2 regions of the Methylobacterium sp. E-016 genome follow, and region 1 is predicted to be linked to the other one. Evidence: predicted binding sites of a transcription regulator. Region 1 holds the regulator's gene; the other holds the start of a gene.

Region 1 (7,424 bases):
CGCGCCTGCGCAAGGGGCCGAGCAAGGGCCTCGACGCCCTGTTCCGCGCCGCCGCCTACGGTTCGGCCCTGCTGGTGCTGCTGGTGCTCGCCGGCATCATCGGCTCGATCCTCTACGGCGGCTGGCCCGCCTTCCGCGAGTTCGGCTTCGGCTTCCTCACCTCGAGCGCCTGGAACATCGGCACCGAGCAGTACGGCGCCCTGGTCGCCGTCACCGGAACGCTCGCCTCCGCGGTGCTCGCCCTGGTGATCGGCGTGCCGATCTCGCTCGGCATCGCGATCTACCTGACGCAGCTCTGCCCCGGCTGGGCGCGCAAGCCCGTCGGCATGACGATCGAGCTGCTCGCCGCCGTGCCCAGCATCATCTACGGCATGTGGGGCCTGTTCATCTTCGCGCCGCTCTTCGCCCGATTCGTGCAGATGCCGGTGTCGAACCTGGTCGAGGGCATGCCGATCGTCGGCACGCTGCTCTACGCCCGCGTGCCCTCGGGCGTCGGCGTGCTCACCGCCGGCATCATCCTGGCGATCATGATCGTGCCGTTCGTGGCCTCGATCGCCCGCGACATGCTCGACCAGATCCCGACGATCCTGCGCGAGAGCACCTACGGCATCGGCTGCACCACCTGGGAGGTGGTCCGCCACGTGCTGCTGCCGCAGGCCTCGGTCTCGATCATCGGCGCGATCATGCTCGGCCTCGGGCGCGCCCTCGGCGAGACCATGGCGGTGACCTTCGTGGTCGGCAACGCCAACCGCCTCTCGGCCTCGGTGTTCGATCCCGGCTCGACCATCGCCTCGCGCATCGCCAACGAGTTCAACGAGGCCGACGGCCTGCAGCTGAACTCCCTGATGGCGCTCGGCTGCATCCTGTTCGCGATCACCTTCGTCGTCCTGATCATCGCCCGCTTCCTGACGCGCCGCGTCAAGGTCGCCTGAGGGACCCGCCATGGACGCTCCCAACACGATCCGTCCGGCGCCGGCCCTGAAGCCGGCCCGCATCCGCGGCAGCCGCCGGGTCGCCGACCGCACGCTGCGGATCGCCTGCCTGGCGGCCACCGTGCTCGGCGCCTTCGTCCTCGGCTCGATCCTGCTGATGCTCATCGTCGAGGGGGCGCGCGGGTTCTCGCCGCTGCTGTTCACCCAGCCGACCCCCGGCCCCGGCTCGGAAGGCGGCGGCATCGCCAACGCCATCCTCGGCAGCCTCGTGCTCACCGGCATCGGCATCCTCATCGCCACGCCGATCGGGCTGATGGCCGGCACCTACCTCGCCGAGTACGGCCGCGGCTCGAAGCTCGCCGAGGTGATCCGCTTCCTCAACGACATCCTGCTCTCGGCTCCCTCGATCCTGATCGGCCTGTTCGTCTACACCCTGATGGTGCGGCCGATGGGGACCTATTCCGGCTGGGCCGGCGGCGTCGCGCTGGCGATCATCGCGACCCCTGTGATCGTGCGCACCACCGAGGACATGCTGCGCCTCGTCCCCGGCACGCTGCGCGAGGCCGGCGTCGCGCTCGGCGCCCCGATGTCGACGGTGATCCGCAGCGTGACCTGGCGGGCGGCCTCGGCCGGCATCGTCACCGGCATCATCCTCGCGCTGGCCCGCATCGCCGGCGAGACCGCGCCGCTCCTGTTCACGGCGCTCAACAACAACTCGTGGTTCAGCCCGGACCTGATGGGCGGCGTCGCGAACCTGCCGGTGATGATCTACCAGTTCGCCCTCTCGCCCTACCCGAACTGGCAGCAGCTCGCCTGGGCCGGCGCGCTCCTGATCACCATGACGATCCTGCTGCTCTCGGTCGTCGCCCGCTTCGTCATCAAGCCGCAGCGCGCCCGCTGATCCGCCGCCGGCATCCACGAGGAACACGACGATGAACGCCGCTCCCGCGATCAACGCCACCCGGTTCGACGGCCGCAACCCGGCCGACGAGCACGCGCCGATCCGCATCAGCGCCCAGGCCCTGAACTTCTACTACGGCCAGTTCCACAGCCTGAAGAACATCAACCTCGACTTCCACGACCGGCAGGTGACCGCGCTGATCGGCCCCTCGGGCTGCGGGAAGTCGACCCTGCTGCGCACCTTCAACCGGATCTACAGCCTGTACCCGGAGCAGCGCGCCGAGGGGCAGGTGCTGCTCGACGGCCAGAACATCCTCGATTCCGGCGTGGACCTGAACGAGCTGCGCTCGCGCATCGGCATGGTGTTCCAGAAGCCGACGCCGTTCCCGATGTCGATCTACGACAACGTCGCCTTCGGCCTGCGGCTCTACGAGAAGCTGCCGAAGTCCGAGCTCGACGGCCGCGTCGAATCGGCCCTGCGCAAGTCCGCGCTGTGGGACGAGGTGAAGGACAAGCTCAAGCAGTCCGGCATGGGCCTCTCCGGCGGCCAGCAGCAGCGCCTGTGCATCGCCCGCACGGTGGCCCAGAGCCCGGAGGTGATCCTGTTCGACGAGCCGACCTCGGCCCTCGACCCGATCTCGACCGGCCGCATCGAGGAGCTGATCGAGCAGCTGCGCAGCGAGTTCACGATCGTCATCGTGACGCACAACATGCAGCAGGCGGCCCGCATCTCGCAGTTCACCGCCTTCATGTATCTCGGCGAGGTCATCGAGGTCGGCCCGACCAACCGCATCTTCATGAACCCGACGGTGCGCCAGACCCAGGACTACATCACCGGCCGCTTCGGCTGAGCCGCACCCGGATCGTTCGAGGACCCACGCCCATGCCCGGCCACATCGTCACGTCCTACGACACCGACCTCGAAGACCTGCGCCGCTCGATCTCCGAGATGGGCGGCGTCGCCGAGAAGATGATGACCGAGGCGACCGACGCGCTCGTCCGCCGCGACACCCAGCTCGCCCAGGCGGTGATCGTCGCCGACAAGCGCCTCGACACGCTGCAGCGCGAGATCGAGGAGCGCGCGGTGCTGCTCATCGCCCGGCGCCAGCCGATGGCGATCGACCTGCGCGAGACGATTTCGGCGATCCGCGTCTCGGGCGACCTCGAGCGCATCGGCGACCTCGCCAAGAACATCGCCAAGCGCGTCGTCGCGATCAGCGACCAGGCCCAGGCCCAGAAGATCGTGCTCGGCGTGCAGCACATGAGCGACCTCGTCCAGGAGCAGCTTAAGGACGTGCTCGACGCCTATGCCAGCCGCGACGTCAACGCGGCCCACAACGTGTGGGAGCGGGACGGCGAGATCGACGCGCTGTACAACTCGCTGTTCCGCGAGCTGCTGACCTACATGATGGAAGACCCGCGCAACATCTCGTTCTGCACGCATCTGCTGTTCTGCGCCAAGAACGTCGAGCGCATCGGCGACCACACCACCAACATCGCCGAGACGATCCACTACCTGTCCACCGGCGAGAACCTCGCGGGCGACCGCCCGAAGAACGACGCCTCGAACTACGCGACGGTGGCACCGGGCGCCTGAGGGCTGCCGTCTCTTCCCTCCTCCTGTGCGGGGGAGGGTGGGCCTCGCGTGAGCGGGGGTCGGGAGAGGGGAGCGACCGCTCCGGATACGGCGCTCCCCTCTCCCGACCCGCTTCAGGGGGGAGGGAGGTCCGTGGCGATGGATGAGAAAGTCGGGCGGTCCGCCCGGGAGTGCCCTGCATGCGTACGCGGATCCTGATCGTCGAGGACGAGGAGGCGCTGACCACCCTCCTGCGCTACAACCTCGAAGCCGAGGGCTTCGAGGTCGATTCCGCCGCCCGCGGCGACGAGGCCGAGCTGCGCCTGCAGGAGCAGGTGCCCGACCTGATCCTGCTGGACTGGATGCTGCCGGGGCTCTCCGGAATCGAGCTGTGCCGCCGGGTGCGGGCGCGGCGCGAGACGGTGTCCCTGCCGGTCATCATGCTCACCGCCCGCGGCGAGGAGGGCGACCGCATCCGCGGCCTCGGGACGGGGGCCGACGACTACATCGTCAAGCCGTTCTCCGTGCCGGAACTGCTGGCGCGAGTCCGCGCGCTGCTGCGGCGCGCCAAGCCCAGCCACGTCGCGAACCTGCTGGAAGCCGGCGACATCGAGCTCGACCGCGACAGCCATCGCCTGCGCCGGGCCGGCGGCGAGATCCACCTCGGGCCGACCGAGTTCAAGCTGCTCGAGTTCCTGATGCAGAGCCCCGGCCGGGTCTATTCCCGCGAGCAGCTCCTCGACGGCGTATGGGGCCACGACGTCTACATCGACGAGCGCACCGTCGACGTGCATGTCGGCCGCCTGCGCAAGGCCCTGAACCGCGCCGGCGAGACCGACCCGATCCGCACCGTCCGCGGCTCGGGGTACGCCTTCGACGAGACGTTCTCGGGCGAGGATTGAGTTCGGCTTTCGGTGGACGGCTCAAGCGACCGCAACGATCCGCGACCTGCCGTGGGTCCCTTCTCCCATGGGGAGAAGGACAGGATGAGGGGCGTGAGTCATTCGGGTCGGTCACGACCCTCACCCCAACCCTCTCCCCATGGGAGAGGGAGCCGTCGCGCACACTGAAGTGATGTCAGTCCTACGAAAATTATATTTTTACCAAGCTTCAGGGGACCTTCGTCCCCCCGCCGTCGAGCCCCGCGCTGCGGCCCGTCGCCTTCACGGCGTCCAGCGCGCTCAGCATCGTCCCCTCGGTGAGGATCTGCGGCAGCACCGTCGGCTCTCCGGCACCCGCATAGAGCAGGTAGAGCGGCACGCCGCTCCGGCCGTGGCGCTCGAGCAGGCGGGTGATCTCCGGGTTCTGGTTGGTCCAGTCGCCCTTGAGATACGTGACGTCGCGCGCGCGCATCGCCGCGCCGACCGCCGCCGTCCCGAGCGAGGTGCGCTCGTTGACCTGGCAGGTGATGCACCACGCCGCCGTCATGTCGACGAAGACCGGCCGGCCGCTCGCCAGCAGCGCGTCGAGGCGGGCCTGCGTGAACGGCTCGATCCCCTCGGCCCGGGCCTGGGCCCCCGGTGCGACGCGGTCGTGGTCGAGGGTGAGGGCGAGCCCCGCCACGCCGGCGACGGCGAGCACCGCGAGGCCGCGGGCGAGCTGCGCCCGGACCGGTCGCGCGTCGCGGCCGAGCTCCCACGCCCAGGCGGCGAAGCCCATCAGCACCAGCCCGATCAGCGCCGCGAGCAGGCCCTGCGGCCCGACCTGCTGCGCCAGCACCCAGACCAGCCAGGCGACCGTGGCGTAGATCGGGAAGGCGAGGGCCTGCTTCAGCACGTCCATCCACGCGCCGGGCCGGGGCAGGGCGCGCAGCGCCGGCGGCCACAGGGTGAGCGCCAGGAAGGGCAGGGCGAGGCCGAGGCCGAGGCTCGCGAACACGACGAGGCCGGCAACGGTCGACTGTGTCAGCGCGAAGCCCACGGCCGAGCCCATGAACGGGGCGGTGCACGGCGTCGCCACGACCGTCGCGAGCACGCCGGTGAAGAACGAGCCCTGGAGCCCGGCCCGCCGGGTCAGCCCGTCGCCGAGCCCGGACAGCCGCCCGCCGAGGTGAAGCATGCCCGACAGGCTCAGGCCCATGGCGAAGAGCAGGTAGGCCAGCGCCGCCACCACGGTCGGCGATTGCAGCTGGAAGCCCCAGCCGATCCCGGCGCCGCCCGCCTTCAGGGCGATCAGCAGCGCGGCCAGCGCCAGGAAGGCCGCCAGCACCCCCGCGGTGTAGGCGAGCCCGTGCAGCCGGACCCGCGCCGGCGCCTCGCCGGAATGCCTCACCAGGCTCAGCACCTTGATCGACAGCACCGGGAAGACGCAGGGCATCAGGTTGAGGATCAGGCCGCCGAGCAGCGCGAGGCCGGCCGCGGTCCACAGGGTCAGCGCCTCGGCCGGGTCGGTGCGCGCCACCGCCGGCGCCGCGATCGGCATCGCGCCGCCGCCGGCGAGCGGCGCCTCCTCGCCGAGCGCGAAGGCCTCCCGAACGAGGCCCCCGCCGGTGTCCTCGTCGATCGCCAGCACGCCGGGCAGCGATTCGGGCGCGGGGTCGGCGGGCGTCGCGCGGGTCAGCGTCAGGTGGAGGCCCGAAGCGTCGACGGTGAAGGGCTGCGGCGCGGCGTTGTCGATCGCCGTCTCGGAATAGGGGAAGAACGCCACCGCGCGGACCGTGTCCGAGGCGAGGCCCGGAGCCTCGAGGTCGAGGGCGAGCCGGTCGCCCTGGCTCGACAGCCGCACCGGCCACGGCGCGCGCTTGGGCAGGGCGGCACGGGCGCGGGCGAACAGGTCGACGTTGCCGGGATCGGCCGTGGCCTCGCGCGCGACCGGCAGCGTCAGGGCGAGATCCGCCGAGCCGGGAATGCACTCCGTCTCGCATACGAGATAGGTGAGCTTGCCCGCCAGCGTCACCGGCGCGGCCGGGTCGAGGCTCGGCGGCGGGGTGACCCGCACGAGCAGGATCGCCTCCCCCTCGTAGCCGAAGTTCATCAGCGTCGCGATCGGGATGCGGTGCGGCGCCGGCCACTGGATCGCCGAGGCCGAGAAGCCCGCCGGCAGGGTCCAGGTCACCTCCGGCGGCAGGCCGGAATCGCCGGGATTGCGCCAGTAGACGTGCCAGCCCGGCTTCATCGCCATGCGGATGGCGACGGTGAACGGCGTGGCCCCCGCCACCGCCGCGGGCTCCGCCGCGAGGCTCGCCCGCACGAGGTCGGCCGGCGGCTTGAAGCCCTGGGCCGCGACCGGCCACGCGAGCAGGGACAGGAGGAGGGCGGCTGCGCGGATCATGCGGTCCTTATCGCGCGACCGACGACGACGGTTTCACGCCGCCATTCTCATAGGCCCGAACCGGCGGAGGGTAAAATCGCGGGCGTGCGACAGGTTGGAACGGAGGCGCCGCCGGATCGCGCATTCGAAGCGCGACGCGGCTCCCCCACTCGGGAGAGGGGACCCGCGTCAGGCTGGATGTTCTCGCGGATGCGCGGTTCGATCGTTCGAACTCTTTAGGACCCGCTGCTCAACGCCGCCGTCGCCCGCTCCAGCCAGGCCCGCGTCTCCGGGTCGAGGTCCGCGGACAACACGTCGCGGACGCGGGCGTGGTAGGCGTCGACCCAGGCGCGCGCGTCCGGGCTCAGCATCTCCGGCACGATCAGGCGGCGATCGTAGGGGACGAGCGTCAGGGTCTCGAAGCCGAGCACCGGGCGCTCGCCGCCGGGCACCGTGCGGGGCTCGACGAGGACGAGGTTCTCGATGCGGATGCCGTAGGCGCCCGCTCGGTAATAGCCCGGCTCGTTGGAGAGGATCATGCCCGGCTCGAGCGCCACCGTCCCGGTCTTGGCGATGCGCTGCGGGCCTTCGTGCACCGACAGGAAGGCGCCGACGCCGTGGCCGGTGCCGTGGTCGAAGTCGAGGCCGGCCTCCCAGAGCGGCAGGCGCGCCAGGGTGTCGATCTGCGCGCCGGTGGTGCCCTTGGGGAAGACCGCGCGGCCGATGGCGACGTGGCCGCGCAGCACGCGGGTGTAACGATCGCGCAT
Region 2 (7,424 bases), on a different contig from region 1:
GACGGCGGCGGCGACCAGCATCAGCCGCAGCGGCCCGCGGCTTGCGGGCTGGACGGCGAGCGTGGCGCCTACGGACATGCAACGAGGATCCGGTTCGCGAACTGCACCCCGTAGCCGGAAGCGGCCGTCAGCGCCTCGAAGAACGCCTCGCTCATCCCGGGGGCGCCGGCCTCCGCCGTCTTGGGCTCGGGGGTCTTCGGCCGCGTCACCGTCGCCGCGCAGCCGCTCGGTGCGCCGACAAGCGTCGCTGCATCCGGCGCCTCGGACAGGCCGAAAGACACGAAGTAGGTCGGGTCGTAGACCTCGAGCGCGAGCACGCCGCGCCCCTGCGCGGGCGGCGTCTTCAGCGGCAGGCGGAAGCTCAGGGTGAGCGTGTCGCCCTCCATCGCCATCCGCGGCTCGACCGGGTCGGCGAAGGCCTGCTCCTTGCCGCCGACCTTCAGCTTGGTGAAGTAACCGAACTCGGCGAGATTCCCGGTGTTCTCGGCGGCGAGGGTCTGAAGCTCGTCCGGCGTCAGCTTGCCGTCCTTGTTCGCGTCGAGCCCCTGGGTGACGAAGGCGGTGTAGGCGGCGTCGAAGGTCCAGACGTGGCGCACCGCGACCACCTTGCCGCCCGCGTACCCGATCTCGGCCTTCGCGGTCACCCAGACGTGCGGGTGGGCCGCTGCGGGCGCGACGGCGAAGGCCAGCCATGCGGCGGCCAGGGCAGGACGAAGGATCGCGGCTGTCGGCTTCATGCGTTTGGGACGCTCGCGGCGCTGTGGTGAAGGATCCGTTAAGCGCGGGCCACCTTGTCCGCAGGCGCTGGGGCGAAAGCGAGGCGGAGCGCGACGCGGCCGATGCGCGGAGCGGTCGAGCGGGTGGCCCGAGGCATCGTCGTCATGGCCATGGCGGGCCGATCGTATTACCCGAGCGGACCGAAGGTCGGCCGCCGCCCCGGCCAGATCCCGCGCCGTTCGCCCGCACCGTCATCCAACCGTCATGATGGCGTCGCAGGCAGGCGCCGACCCGTCAGGCCAGAGGCTTTCCATGGACTTTCACCGCCGCTTCACCGTGCTGATGTGCGCGCCGGCCTTCGATCCGGACGATCTGGAAGGCGTCCGCGTCGCGCAGATCGTCACCGCGGTCGAGGGGCGCGGCTTCGAGGTGATCCGGGCGCGGCGCGTCGAGGACGCGGCGATCGCCGTGCAGACCGACGCGGCGATCGGCTGCATGGTGGTCGACTGGGGCAAGCGCGGCCTCGACGGCAAGGCGGCCTCGCTGATCGACATGATGCGGCGGCGCGGCCTCGAGATGCCGATCGTCATCCTCGTGCGCCGCAAGCGGCTTGAGGACATCCCGGTCGAGCTGCTCGACTTCATCGACGGCTACATCTTCCTGGCGGAGGAGACGCCGGAATTCATCGCCCGCGGCCTCGTCTCCCGCGTGACCCAGTATGCCGAGACCCTGAAGACGCCGTTCTTCGGCGCTCTCGTCGACTACGCCGAGAAGGGCAACCAGCTCTGGACCTGCCCCGGCCACAACGGCGGCATCTTCTACAACCGCTCGCCGATCGGGCGGATCTTCGTCGAGCATCTCGGCGAGGCGATCTTCCGCGACGACCTCGACAACTCGGTCCTCGACCTCGGCGACCTCCTGACCCACGAGGGGCCGGCGCTGAAGGCGCAGAAGGAGGCGGCGCAGATCTTCGGGGCGGAGAAGACCTACTTCGTCCTCAACGGCACCTCGGCCTCGAACAAGGTGGTGCTCGGATCTCTGGTCGCGGAGGGCGACCTCGTCCTGTTCGACCGCAACAACCACAAGGCCGCCCATCACGGCGCCCTGATGCTCGCCGGCGGCATCCCGATCTTCCTCGAGACCGACCGCAACGCCTACGGGCTGATCGGGCCGATCTACCACGAGGCCCTGGACGAGACCGCGATCCGCGAGAAGATCCGCCGCAACCCGCTGGTCGAGGACAAGGAGGCGTGGCGCCGCGAGCGTCCGTTCCGCGTCGCGGTGATCGAGCAGTGCACCTACGACGGCACGATCCTCGACGCGCAGGGCGTCGTCGAGCGGATCGGGCACCTGTGCGACTACATCCTGTTCGACGAGGCCTGGGCCGGCTTCATGAAGTTCCACCCGCTCTTCGTCGGCCGCTTCGCCATGGGCCTGAAGGGGCTCGACGAGACCTCGCCGGGCATCATCGCCACGCAATCGACCCACAAGCAGCTCGCGAGCTTCAGCCAAGCCTCGCAGATCCACACCAAGGACGGGCACATCCGCGGCCAGACCCGGCGCGTCGAGCACCGCCGCCTCAACGAAAGCTTCCTCGTCCACGCCTCGACCTCGCCGTTCTACCCGATCTTCGCCTCGCTCGACGTCGGGGCGCAGATGATGAAGGGCCGCTCGGGCATGATCCTGTGGGACGACACGATCCGTCTCGGGATCGAGTGGCGCAAGAAGGTCCGCGCCATCCGCCGCGAGTTCGAGGAGAAGGAGGGCGATCCGAACCGGCGCTGGTTCTTCGACGCCTTCGTGCCCGACGTGACCCCCGGCCCGGACGGCGTGAACGTGCCGTGGGAGAGCCTGACGACGGACGTGCTCGCCTCGGACCCGAAGCACTGGGAGCTGCGCCCCGGCGCGCGCTGGCACGGCTTCACCCATGTCGGGCCCGAGACCTCGCCCGGCTACGCGATGACCGACCCGAACAAGCTGACGGTGCTGACGCCGGGCTTCGACCGGGCGACCGGGGAATACGCCGCCCACGGCGTTCCGGCCCCGATCGTCGCGCAGTACCTGCGCGAGAACCGCATCGTCGCCGAGAAGAACGACCTGAACTCGCTGCTCTTCCTGCTGACCCCCGGCGTCGAATCCTCGAAGGCCGGCACGCTGATCTCGGGCCTCGTCGCCTTCAAGCGCCTGCACGACGACAACGTGCTCCTGGAGGACGCGATGCCGGAGTTCGTGCGGCGGCGGCCGAACCGCTACCGCGGCGTGCGGCTTCGCGACCTCTGCGCCGACTTCCACGCCTTCCACCGCGAGCACGGCACCTCGATGCTCCAGCGCAAGCAGTTCCAGCCCGAGCACCTGCCCGAGATGGTGATGGCGCCCAAGGCCGCGGCGCAGATGCTGACCCGCAACAACGTCGATTTCGTCCCGATCGCCGAAGCCGAGGGGCGTGTGGCGACGACCTTGCTTCTGGTCTACCCGCCCGGGATCGGCACGGTGCTGCCCGGCGAGCGGATCGATGAGCGGGCCAAGCCGATGCTGGACTATTTCAAGATGTTCGAGCGCTCCGCAAACCTGTTTCCCGGCTTCGAGGCCGAGATCCAGGGCGTGTACCGTCAGGTCGAGCCGGACGGGCAGATCCGCTTCCACACCTACGTCATGCGCGAGGCGCGCTGATGGAGGACGCGGGCCCGGCGGGCGACTTCGCGATCCCAGAGCCGGCCGCGTCCTGCGCCGACATCGTCATCCGCCCGTCGTCGGACGCGGACCTCGCGGCGATGGTGGCGATCTACGAGCACCACATCCGCCGCGGCGTCGGCGACGTCGGCGATTTCGAGGAGGATCGCCTCCTCCCCGACGACCTGCGCCGGCGCCGCAAGACCATGCGCAAGAAGCGCCTGCCCCACCTCGTCGCCGACCGGAACGGTCAGGTCGCGGGCTACGCCTACGCGGTGCCGTTCCGGAAGCGGCCGGCCTACCGCTACACGCTCAAGCACTCGATCTACGTGCATCCCGAGCACCTGCATGCCGGGATCGGCCGACGCCTGCTGCCGGCGCTGATCGAGGCCTGCGCCGCGGGCGGCTACCGTCAGATGATCGGCTACATCGATTCCGAGAACGCGGCTTCGCTGCGCCTGCACGAGGCCTGCGGCTTCGTCCGCGTCGGCCACCTGCCCGCGGTCGGCTACAAGTACGGCCGCTGGAGCGACAGCGTGATGGTGCAGTGCGCCCTCGGCTCCGGCTCCGACGACCAGCCCTCGACGTGGCGGAAGCCGGTGGAGGCGCTGGTGGCGGGGCACGACTGGACCGGCAAGTAGCCGGGGCCCGACGCGCGCCGGTGCGCTGCGGCGAACTCCCGCCGGCGCGGCACGTTGTCGGACACCCGCGCTCGCGGCCCGGCGGACCGTCCATCGCCGTGAGCCGCGCGACCGCCTGCGACAAAGGATCCGGCATGCCCCGCTCCGACAGCCCCGTGCTGCAGCCCTACACCCTCGGCGACCTCACCCTCAGCAACCGCATCGTGATGGCGCCGCTGACCCGGAGCCGTTCCTCGACCGACGGCGTGCCGCCGGATTTCGCCGCCGATTATTACGGCCAGCGCGCCACCGCGGGGCTGATCATCTCGGAGGCGACCAACATCTCGCCGCAGGCCGTCGGCTACGCCTACACGCCGGGGATCTGGTCGGAGGCGCAGGTCGAGGCCTGGCGCCGGATCGTCGGCACGGTGCACGCCAACGGCGGCCGCATCTTCCTGCAGCTCTGGCACACGGGCCGGATCTCGCATCCCGACCTGCAACCGGAACATCGGCCGCCGGTCTCGGCCTCGGCGATCCGTCCGGAGGGCACCGCCTTCACCGAGGAGGGCATGAAGGCGCACGTGACGCCGCGCGCCCTGGAGGCCGACGAGATCCTGGGAATCGTCGAGGATTACCGGCGCGCCGCCGAGAACGCGAAGCGCGCCGGGTTCGACGGCGTCGAGATCCACTCGGCCAACAACTATCTGCTCGAGCAGTTCGTCCGCGATTCGACGAACACGCGCACCGACGCGTATGGCGGATCGATCGAGAACCGGCTGCGGTTTCCGCTCGCGGTGGTGAAGGCGGTCACGGACGTCTGGGGCGGCGGTCACCGTGTCGGCATCCGCCTCTCGCCGGCGACGACCGAGCCCGGCAAGACGCCCCTCGACAGCGATCCGCACGCGACCTTCGGCGCCTACGTCGATGCACTGTCGCAGTTCGGCCTGCTCTACATCCACACCATCGAGGGCGTGACCCAGCAGACCCGCGACGTGCCCGACAGCGTCGACTTCCTCGACCTGCGGAAGCGCTTTTCGGGGGCCTATGTCGGCAACAACCAGTACACGCTGGAGCTGGCCGAGAAGGAGCTCTCGGATGGGCACGCCGACCTGTTCAGCTTCGGCCGGCCCTACATCGCTAATCCCGACCTCGTGGGACGGCTGGCGTCCGGCGCCCCTCTCGCCGAGGCGCCGAAGCCGTACTGGTACGGCGGCGGTGCGAACGGCTACTCGGATTGGCCCGGCATGAACGGGCCGGTGGCGATCAAGCGCTGACGCTCGGACCCGGCGCGCTCACGGGCGCGCCGGGCCGCGCGCGAGGTTCAGTGCTGCAGGATCTTCGACAGGAACTGCTGCGCGCGCTCGCTGCGCGGCTGGCCGAAAAAGTCGTCCTTGCGGGCGTCCTCGACGATCTCGCCGCGATCCATGAAGATGACCCGGTCGGCGACCTTGCGGGCAAAACCCATCTCGTGGGTCACCACCATCATGGTCATGCCCTCCTTGGCGAGCTCGACCATCACGTCGAGCACCTCGCCGACCATCTCGGGGTCGAGCGCCGAGGTCGGCTCGTCGAACAGCATCACCACCGGGTTCATCGCCAGCGCGCGGGCGATCGCCACGCGCTGCTGCTGACCGCCGGAGAGCTGGCCGGGATACTTGTTGGCGTGCGCCGACAGGCCGACGCGGGCGAGCAGGTCGAGCCCCTTCTTCTTCGCCTCCTCGGCCGGGCGCTTCAGCACCTTGCGCTGGGCGACGGTGAGATTCTCGGTGATCGAGAGGTGCGGAAACAGCTCGAAGTGCTGAAACACCATCCCCACGCGGGAGCGGAGCTTCGGCAGGTCGGTGGCCTTGTCGACGACCTTGGTGTCGTTGACCGTGATCTGGCCCTTCTGGATCGGCTCCAGAGCGTTGACGCACTTGATCAGGGTCGACTTGCCCGAGCCCGAGGGGCCGCACACCACCACGACCTCACCCTTGGCGACCTGCGTGGTGCAGTTCGTCAGCACCTGAAAGTCGCCGTACCACTTGCTGACGTTGTCGATGGCGATCATCGGCGCGCCGGTCGCGAGCTTCGGCGGCGGGCTCGACAGCGGGCCGGACTGCAGGCCGGCATCCGTTGGCGCGACGGAGCCGGGAGCGACGGGGGTCTTGGCGGTGGGGGCCGGCATCGGCGTCGAGGTCATAACGCGGTCCTTGTACGGCGATCAGCGGATGATGGCGACGCGGCGCTGCAGCCGGCGCACCAGGAACGAGGCCGAGAAGCACACGGCGAAGTAGACGACCGCGGCGAACAGGTACATCTCGACCAGGCGCCCGTCGCGCTGGGCCACTTTCGAGGCCGCCCCCAGGAAGTCGGTCAGCGACAGCACGTAGACCAGCGAGGTGTCCTGGAAGAGCACGATCGTCTGCGTCAGCAGCAGCGGCAGCATGTTGCGGAAGGCCTGCGGCAGCACGACGGTGATCATCGTCTGCGCGTAGGTCATGCCCAGCGCGTAGGCCGCCCCGGTCTGCCCCTTCGGGATCGACTGGATGCCGGCGCGCATGATCTCGGAGAAGTACGCCGCCTCGAACAGCGTGAAGGTGATGAGCGCTGAGGAGAAGGCGCCGACCTGGATCGGGCGCGAGGCGCCGGTGAGGTAGGCGCCGATATAGGGCACCAGAAAGTAGAACCAGAAGATCACCAGCACGAGCGGCAGGGAGCGCATCAGCTCGACATAGACCTTGGCCACGTGCTTGAGGCCGGGCACGCCCGAGAGGCGCGCCATCGCCAGAAGGGTCCCGAGGATGACGCCCATGCCGGCGGCGAGTGCGGTCAGGGTGACGGTGAAGACCATGCCCTGACCGAACAGGTAGGGCAGCGATCCGAAGACGACGCCAAAATCGAAGTTCGAGAACATCAGCGCTGCCCGGGAACCGCCACGCTGCGCTCCAGGAGGGACGCGAGCAGGATGACGACGAGGTTGATGAGGACGTACAGGATGGTCGCCGCCGTGAACGCCTCGAACACCTGGAACGAGAATTCCTGCATCGAGCGCGCGCGGGCCGTCAGCTCGAGCAGGCCGATGGTGAGGGCGACGGAGGTGTTCTTGAGGTTGTTCAGGAACTCCGAGGTCATCGGCGGCAGGATGATCCGGTAGGCGTTCGGCAGCAGCACGTAGCGATAGGTCTGGTAGACCGTGAAGCCCATCGCCGTGCCGGCGAGGCGCTGGCCCCGGGGCAGCGACTGGATGCCGGCGCGGACCTGCTCGGCGACGCGGGAGGCGGTGAAGAACCCGAGGCAGACGACGCCGGTGTAGAACGGGGCGTTCGGCAGCTGCTTCAGCGCGTTGCCCCACCCCTGCGGCAGCACCTCCGGAAGCACGAAGTACCACAGGAACATCTGCACCAGCAGCGGGATGTTGCGGAACAGCTCGACATA

Evidence for each region. Region 1 encodes PhoB, which activates phosphate uptake and scavenging genes when phosphate is short. Its sites were predicted from a motif close to TGTCATNNANCTGTCAT; they were not measured.
Region 2: the regulator PhoB is predicted to act here: its motif matches at 967-983, upstream of MKK68_RS22405 (Orn/Lys/Arg decarboxylase N-terminal domain-containing protein).

What each region holds. Positions count from the first base shown of each region.
Region 1 is NZ_JAKSYF010000193.1:38,655-46,078, forward strand. Features, by position in the region: gene pstC (phosphate ABC transporter permease subunit PstC) at 1-932, shown strand, start outside; gene pstA (phosphate ABC transporter permease PstA) at 943-1,833, shown strand; gene pstB (phosphate ABC transporter ATP-binding protein PstB) at 1,865-2,683, shown strand; gene phoU (phosphate signaling complex protein PhoU) at 2,716-3,429, shown strand; gene phoB (phosphate regulon transcriptional regulator PhoB) at 3,609-4,310, shown strand; gene MKK68_RS27175 (protein-disulfide reductase DsbD family protein) at 4,519-6,678, opposite strand; gene MKK68_RS27180 (aminopeptidase P family protein) at 6,894-7,424, opposite strand, start outside.
Region 2 is NZ_JAKSYF010000151.1:90,056-97,479, reverse strand. Features, by position in the region: gene MKK68_RS22415 (nickel/cobalt transporter) at 1-78, opposite strand, end outside; gene MKK68_RS22410 (DUF1007 family protein) at 69-737, opposite strand; gene MKK68_RS22405 (Orn/Lys/Arg decarboxylase N-terminal domain-containing protein) at 1,030-3,387, shown strand; gene MKK68_RS22400 (GNAT family N-acetyltransferase) at 3,387-4,028, shown strand; gene MKK68_RS22395 (alkene reductase) at 4,163-5,281, shown strand; gene MKK68_RS22390 (amino acid ABC transporter ATP-binding protein) at 5,329-6,057, opposite strand; gene MKK68_RS22385 (amino acid ABC transporter permease) at 6,211-6,903, opposite strand; gene MKK68_RS22380 (amino acid ABC transporter permease) at 6,903-7,424, opposite strand, start outside.